2 regions of the Streptomyces sp. NPDC050806 genome follow, and region 1 is predicted to be linked to the other one. Evidence: riboswitches for the same ligand, from Rfam matches in the RefSeq annotation. Region 1 holds a riboswitch; the other holds the start of a gene.
What was found. Region 1 has a riboswitch for cobalamin ahead of ACZ6WH_RS17560 (CoA-acylating methylmalonate-semialdehyde dehydrogenase). Riboswitches for the same ligand answer to the same signal wherever they lie in the genome.
Positions count from the first base shown of each region.

Region 2: it holds a riboswitch for cobalamin, as region 1 does, so the genes downstream of both, ACZ6WH_RS33760 (ribonucleoside-diphosphate reductase subunit alpha) here and ACZ6WH_RS17560 (CoA-acylating methylmalonate-semialdehyde dehydrogenase) in region 1, are expected to answer to the same signal.

Region 1 covers NZ_JBVJIF010000005.1:323,138-327,075, reverse strand. Annotated here, with positions in the region: gene ACZ6WH_RS17560 (CoA-acylating methylmalonate-semialdehyde dehydrogenase) at 1-1,314, opposite strand, end outside; cobalamin riboswitch at 1,543-1,716, opposite strand; gene ACZ6WH_RS17555 (methylmalonyl-CoA mutase family protein) at 1,890-3,698, shown strand; gene scpA (methylmalonyl-CoA mutase) at 3,698-3,938, shown strand, end outside.
Region 2 covers NZ_JBVJIF010000012.1:40,029-43,966, forward strand. Annotated here, with positions in the region: gene mctP (monocarboxylate uptake permease MctP) at 1-823, shown strand, start outside; gene ACZ6WH_RS33755 (GNAT family N-acetyltransferase) at 905-1,417, shown strand; cobalamin riboswitch at 1,582-1,714, shown strand; gene ACZ6WH_RS33760 (ribonucleoside-diphosphate reductase subunit alpha) at 1,868-3,938, shown strand, end outside.

The sequences.
Region 1 (3,938 bases):
GCGCCTGGCGAAGTCGCGGGCGGTGTCGCCGTCGCGGGTGAAGACGGCCACGCCGTTGCCGTACTCGTGCTCGCTGGGCAGGCGCAGGGCCTCTTCGTAGTCGGCGGCGCGTACGACGGTCAGGACGGGACCAAAGATCTCCTCCTGGTGGATGCGCATCGCGGGGGTGACCCGGTCGAACAGGGAGGCCCCGGCGAAGAAGCCGTTCTCGTGTCCGGGCAGGGTGAAGTCCCTTCCGTCGACGACCAGTTCGGCGCCTTCCTCGACACCGAGGTCGACGTACGAACGGACCCGGTCGACGGCGTCCCTGCCGACGAGCGGTCCGAAGTCGGAGTCGGGGTCGTCGCTGCGGCCGATGCGGAGCCCGGCGATGCGTTCCCTCAGGCGGGCGACCAACGCGTCGGCGGTCTCCTCCCCCACGGGGACGGCCACGGAGATGGCCATGCAGCGCTCACCGGCGGAGCCGTATCCGGCGCCGATCAGCGCGTCCACGGCCTGGTCGAGGTCGGCGTCCGGCATCACGACCATGTGGTTCTTGGCGCCGCCGAAGCACTGGGCGCGCTTGCCGTGGGCGGCGGCGGTGGCATAGACGTGCGCGGCGACGGGTGTGGAGCCGACGAAGCCGAGGGCGGCGACGCGGGGGTCTTCGAGGAGGGTGTCGACGGCTTCCCGGCCGCCGTTGACGACGTTGAGCACGCCGGGTGGCAGGCCGGCCTCCAGGAAGAGTTCGGCGAGGCGCAGCGGGACGGACGGATCCCGCTCGGAAGGCTTGAGGATGAAGGCGTTGCCGCAGGCCAGGGCCGGTGCGGCCTTCCAGAGCGGAATCATCGCCGGGAAGTTGAACGGGGTGATGCCGGCGACCACCCCGAGGGGTGCGCGCAGCGAGTGGACGTCGATGCCGGTGCCGGCGTTGTCGGTGAACTCGCCCTTCATCAGGTGGGGAATGCCTGCCGCGAACTCCACCACCTCCAGTCCCCGTTGAATGTCACCGTGGGCGTCGGCGACCGTCTTGCCGTGTTCGGAGGACAGCAGCCGGGCCAGCGCGTCCTTCTCCTGCTCGACGAGCTGGAGGAACCGCATGAGGACGCGGGCGCGGCGCTGGGGGTTCCAGCCGCCCCACTCCCGCTGTGCCCGCGCGGCATCGGTGATCGCCGCTTCGGTCTCGGCCCTGCTCGCGAGGGGCACGCGGGCCTGGACCTCGCCGGTGTTGGGGTCGTGCACGTCGCCGTAGGACCCCGAGGTTCCCGGGATGTGCTTGCCGCCGACGTAGTGGGTCAGCTCGCGCACGGAGGCGCGGTCGGTTGCGCGGATCATGGGTGCCTGCTCTCGTCAGGTGATCCGGGATGGCGCGCGGTGCCGTCGCACGCGGACGCGGTGGCGTACGCGGGCGGGGCTGCGCGAGATCGCGTATGGCGGAGGGGCCGTCAGGCCGTGGCGGCCGTGTGCGGTGGGGCTCCTCGGTGAATCACGGTGGGCCGGGTGGGACCGCCGGGATCGTGAACGCGCACCGATGCCATGCGTGTCAGCTCCATCCTCGTGGACAACACGGAACATCCCGCGGCCGGTATCCTGACTCCCGGATCAGCGCGCGCCGCCCGCCTTCCCGACGTCTCTCTCGTCAGTGGCGTGCTGCTCGACGGCGTACTCCCCGGTCACAGTGGCGGGACCGCGCCGGAATCGCACCGGCTTCCCTGCACCGCGGGCCTTGGCGGCGACTATATAGTTGGACGTCCTGGTAATTCCACCCCCGCCGGCCCGTCCGCCGCTTCTCGACGAGGGCCCGGTCCCCTACCCCGGCAGGGCGGCGGTTCATGCCACCCGGCGGAAGAGAACAAGGTCACAGCCCTGCCCTCTGCCGCTCCATTGTTAACGTGGCCTAACATCCGAGCATGACGGTCCTGCCTGACGACGGGCTTTCCCTGGCGGCCGAGTTCCCTGACGCGACACATGAGCAGTGGCAGCACCTGGTAGCGGGTGTGCTGCGCAAGTCGGGCAAGGAAGTCTCTGGCGCCGAGGCGGAGTACGCCCTGTCCACCGCGCTGGAGGACGGGCTTCGCACCCGCCCCCTCTACACCGCGCGCGACCACGCGCCCGACCCCGGCCTGCCCGGCTTCGCACCCTTCGTACGCGGCGGCCGGGCCGAGGGCAACACGGCCGGCGGCTGGGACGTACGCCAGCGCCACACGGCCGCGGAGGGCGAAGCCGTCCTGACCGACCTGGAGAACGGCGTCACCTCCCTGTGGCTGACCGTCGGCGGGTCCGGCATTCCCGTTGCCTCGTTGGGCCGCGTCCTCGACGGCGTGTACCTCGACCTGGCGCCCGTCGTCCTGGACGCGGGCGACGAGGTCGCACCGGCCGCGCGGGAGCTGCTGCGGCTGTACGAGAACCGTGGCGTCGCCGCCGACGCCGCGCGGGGCAACCTGGGCGGTGACCCGCTGGGCCACGAGGCCCGCACCGGACGCTCGTACGACATCGCCCCGGTGACCGAACTGGCCCGATCGTGTGCCGCGCGGTACCCCGGGCTACGGGCGCTGACCGTCGACGCCCTGCCGTACCACGAGGCAGGCGGATCGGCGGCGCAGGAACTGGGCTGCTCCCTGGCGACGGGCGTCGCGTACCTGCGCGAGCTGACCGACGCCGGGCTGAGCACGGAAGAGGCCTGCGCGCAGCTGGAGTTCCGGTACGCCGCGACCGCCGACCAGTTCCTGACCGTCGCCAAGCTGCGCGCGGCGCGCCGGCTGTGGGCCCGGGTGGCCGAGGCCTGCGGGGCGCCGCAGGCGGGCGCGCAGCTCCAGCACGTGGTGACCTCGCCGGTGATGATGACGCGTCGCGACCCGTGGGTGAACATGCTGCGCGCCACGGTCGCCACCCTCGCCGCCGGAGTGGCGGGCGCCGACGCCGTGACCGTACTGCCCTTCGACCACGCGCTCGGGCTGCCGGACGCGTTCGCGCGCCGTATCGCCCGCAACACCTCCACCATCCTCATCGAGGAGTCGCACCTCGCCAGGGTGATCGACCCGGCGGGCGGCTCCTGGTACGTGGAACGGCTCACGGACGAACTCGCGCACGCGGCCTGGGACTTCTTCCAGGAGATCGAGCGGTCCGGCGGGCAGGCGGCGGCGCTGCGCTCCGGCATGGTCGGCGAACGGCTGGCCGAGACCTGGTCGCAGCGCTCCGCCAAGCTCGCCGCGCGACGCGAACCCCTCACCGGAGTCAGCGAGTTCCCGCACCTGGCGGAGAAGCCGGTCGTCCGCGAACCCGCGCCCGAGCCGCCCGCCGGGGGCCTGCCCCGGGTACGGCGGGACGAGGCGTACGAGGCGCTGCGGGCACGCTCCGACGCCCACCTCGCCGCCACCGGCACGCGGCCCCGCGTCTTCCTCGCCGCGCTCGGCCCGGCCGCCGCCCACACCGCCCGGCTGACCTTCGCCGCCAACCTCTTCCAGGCGGGCGGCATCGAGCCCGTCACCGAAGGCACCTTCGAGGAGAGCGGAGCCCGGGAAGTGTGCCTGTGCTCCAGCGACACGCTCTACGAGGAGCAGGCCGAAGCCACCGCACGGACGCTCCGGGAAGCGGGCGCGCACCACGTGTTCCTCGCGGGCCGCCCCGGCACGTACGCGGGTGTCGACACCTACGTGTCCGCCGGCGGCGACGCCGTTGCCGTGCTCTCCGCCACGCTCGACCGCATGGGAGTGTCCTGATGTCCATCCCCGACTTCTCCGCGATCGAGCTGGGGACACCCGCCACCGGGAGCGCGGCCACCGACGAGTGGCGCGCGGCCTTCAAGAAGGCCGCCGACGGCGACGACCGGCTCTGGGAAACGCCGGAAGGCATCCCGGTGAAGCCGCTCTACACCGGGCAGGACCTGGAGGGCCTGGACTTCCTGGCCACCTTCCCGGGCACCGCCCCGTACCTGCGCGGCCCGTACCCGACGATGTACG
Region 2 (3,938 bases), on a different contig from region 1:
GTTCATGTATCCGCACTCGATCACGGCGACGCTGTCCTCGCGGAGCCGCAACGTGATCCGCCGCAACACCACGATCCTGCCGCTGTACTCGCTGATGCTGGGCCTGCTCGCGCTGCTGGGCTTCATGGCGATCGCGGCCGGGATCAAGGTGCAGAACGGGCAGCTGGCGATTCCGCAGCTGTTCGAGAACATGTTCCCCGACTGGTTCACGGGCGTGGCGTTCGCCGCCATCGGCATCGGCGCGCTGGTGCCGGCGGCGATCATGTCGATCGCCGCGGCGAACCTCTTCACCCGCAACATCTACAAGGACTTCCTCAAGCCCGGTGCCACGCCCGCGCAGGAGCACAAGGTCGCCAAGCTGGTGTCGCTGCTGGTGAAGGTGGGCGCGCTGGCGTTCGTCCTGACGATGGACAAGACGGTGGCGATCAACTTCCAGCTGCTGGGCGGTATCTGGATCCTCCAGACCATGCCGGCGCTGGTGGGCGGCCTGTTCACGCGCTGGTTCCACCGCTGGGCGCTGCTCGCGGGCTGGGCGGTCGGCATGGTGTACGGCACGGTCGCGGCGTACGGCGTGGCCAGCCCGACGCAGAAGCACTTCGGCGGCTCGAACGCGGAGATTCCCGGCATCGGCGAGATCGGCTACATCGGCCTGACCGCGTTCGTGCTGAACGTCCTGGTCACACTCGTGCTGACGATCGTACTGCGGGCCGCGAAGGCGCCGGCCGGCATCGACGAGACCTCGCCGGAGGACTACACGGCGGACGCGGGCGACAAGGGCGTCCAGGTGGATCTGCCGCCGGCCACGGCGGGTTCCGCGCACTGATTCCGCCGCATTCGTGAGGCCGACGGGCCGCCGGTGAAAACCGGCGGCCCGTTGTCGTGCCCCTGGTGCACACTGACGGCCATGGACTTCGTGATCAGGGGGATACGGGCGGCGGAGCACGCGCGACTGGGTGAGATCACGGCGCAGGCGTACCTCGGGGACGGGCTGCTCGACTTCGGGGAGGACGACGCGTACCTGCCCGTGCTGCGGGACGTGGCGCGCCGGGCGGCCGAGGCGGAGGTGCTGGTGGCCGTGGCGGAGGGCGAGGTGCTGGGCGGGGTGACGTTCGTGGCGGCGGGCGGGCCGTGGGCGGACATCGCGGGGCCGGGCGAGGCGGAGTTCAGGATGCTGGCGGTGGCGAAGGAGGCGCGTGGCCGGGGCGTGGGCGAGGCGCTGGTACGGGCATGTCTGGACCGTGCGCGGGACACGCCGGGCTGTGGGCGGCTGGTGCTGTCCACGCAGCGTGCGATGCACGGCGCCCACCGCCTCTACGGGCGACTGGGGTTCACCCGGACGCCGGAGCGCGACTGGTCGCCGGTGCCGGGTCTCGGCACCCTGCTGACGTACGCCCGGGATCTGACAACCGAGCGCTGACACGCCGGAGCTGACGTCCGGGGGCCGGGTCTCCGCAGGCGCCGCGCGGCCGCGCTGCCGCCTGCCCGCGCGGCCGACAGCGGGCCGTGACCATCCGTGCGTACCGCGGTACGCACAGCAGCGCAGCGACACAAGATGTAGGGATGGCCGCGAGGGGCGGCACAAGATGTATGCTCGTCCTCGCTGTCGCCGCAGGGGAATCCGGTGCGAATCCGGAACTGTCCCGCAACGGTGTGTCGAGTGGGTATTTTCCGCCCGCTCGCGAGTCCGATGACCTGCCGACGGTACGCCCGCAGCCGTCCCGGCACGGGCGTCGAGACGTCCGGGCTCCGCGGGTTGGGCCGGTGGACGCTGCGTGGTGTGTCCGCGTGCCCGGCATGGCGTCCGGCGCGGCTGCCCGTACGCCTCCTCCGCTCTTCCCCGGCCCCAGCCGAGTGAGGAGAGCACAAGGTGACCATCGCGCCAGCGGAGTCAGCACAAGAGGCGCAAGCGGCACAGGAGGCACAGGCCCCTCGGACGGTGGCCGAGCGGCCCGATGACGCTCCCGGTACGGCCCTGCTGCGCACCCTGACCGACCTCACCGCCGACCTGCCGGCCACCGACCCGGGCAAGGTCGCGGCGGCCGCGCTGCGCGGCCGGCACGCCGGTTCGGACGAGGCGGAGCTGCGGGAGCTGGCGATGGAGGCCGCCGCGGGGCTGATCGGCGACGAGCCGCAGTACTCCAAGCTGGCCGCCCGGCTGCTCACGGCCGCGATCGCCGAGGAGGCCGCGAGCCAGGGCGCGACGGGCTTCGCCGCTTCGGTCGCCACGGGTCACCGCGAGGGGCTGATCGCCGACTCCACGGCCGAGTTCGTCACCGCGCACGCCGCCGCGCTGGACGCACTGGTCGACCGGGCGCTCACGGACGGCGCCGACGACCGTTTCGGCTACTTCGGCCTGCGCACGGTGTACTCCCGCTATCTGCTGCGGCACCCGCTCACCCGCAAGGTCATCGAGACGCCGCAGCACTTCCTGCTGCGGGTGGCGTGCGGCCTGGCCGAGGACCACTCCGAGCGGGCGCTCGCGGACGTCGCCGAGCTGTACGCGCTGACCAGCACGCTCTCCTACCTGCCCTCCTCCCCCACGCTCTTCAACTCCGGCACCCGCCACCCGCAGATGTCCTCCTGCTATCTGCTGGACTCGCCGCTGGACGAGCTGGACTCGATCTACGACCGGTACCACCAGGTCGCGCGCCTCTCGAAGCACGCGGGCGGCATCGGTCTGTCGTACTCCCGGGTGCGCGCCCGCGGTTCGCTGATCCGCGGCACCAACGGGCACTCCAACGGCATCGTGCCGTTCCTGCGCACGCTGGACGCCTCGGTCGCGGCCGTGAACCAGGGCGGCCGCCGCAAGGGCGCGGCCTGTGTGTACCTGGAGACCTGGCACGCGGACATCGAGGAGTTCCTGGAGCTGCGGGACAACACGGGTGAGGAGGCGCGGCGTACGCACAATCTGAACCTCGCGCACTGGATCCCGGACGAGTTCATGCGCCGGGTGGAGGCGGACCGGGACTGGTCGCTGTTCTCGCCGGTGGACGCGCCGGAGCTGGTGGATCTGTACGGCGCGGAGTTCGACGCCGCGTACCGGAAGGCGGAGGCCGAGGGGAAGGCCGTCAAGGCGGTGCCGGCCCGCACGCTGTACGCGCGGATGATGCGGACGCTGGCGCAGACCGGCAATGGCTGGATGACCTTCAAGGACGCCGCGAACCGGACCGCGAACCAGACGGCGGAGCCGGGCCGGGTCGTGCACTCCTCGAACCTGTGCACGGAGATCCTGGAGGTCACGGACGACGGCGAGACGGCCGTGTGCAACCTCGGGTCCGTGAACCTGGCGGCGCACCTGGGCGCCGACGGCGAGATGGACTGGGCGAAGCTGGACACCACGGTCCGTACGGCCGTGACCTTCCTCGACCGTGTCGTGGACATCAACTTCTACCCGACCGAGCAGGCCGGTGCGTCCAACTCGCGCTGGCGTCCGGTGGGCCTCGGGCTGATGGGGCTGCAGGACGTCTTCTTCCGGCTGCGGCTGCCGTTCGACTCGCCGGAGGCGCGTGAGCTGTCCACCCGGATCTCCGAGCGGATCATGCTCGCGGCGTACGAGGCGTCCGCCGGCCTGGCGGAGCGGCACGGGCCGCACCCGAACTGGTCGGCGACGCGTACGGCGCGCGGTGTGCTGCACCCGGACCACTACCCGAACGCCGAGCCGCGCTGGGCGGACCGGTGGGCCGCGCTGCGCTCCCGTATCGCGCGGACCGGGATGCGGAACTCGCTCCTGCTGGCGATCGCGCCGACCGCGACCATCGCGTCGATCGCGGGCGTGTACGAGTGCATCGAGCCGCAGGTCTCCAACCTCTTCAAGCGCGAGACGCTGAGCGGGGAGTTCCTGCAGGTCAACGCCTACCTGGTGGAGGACCTGAAGAAGGCGGGCAGCTGGGACGCGCGGACCCGTGAGGCGCTGCGCGAGGGCAACGGCTCGGTGCAGG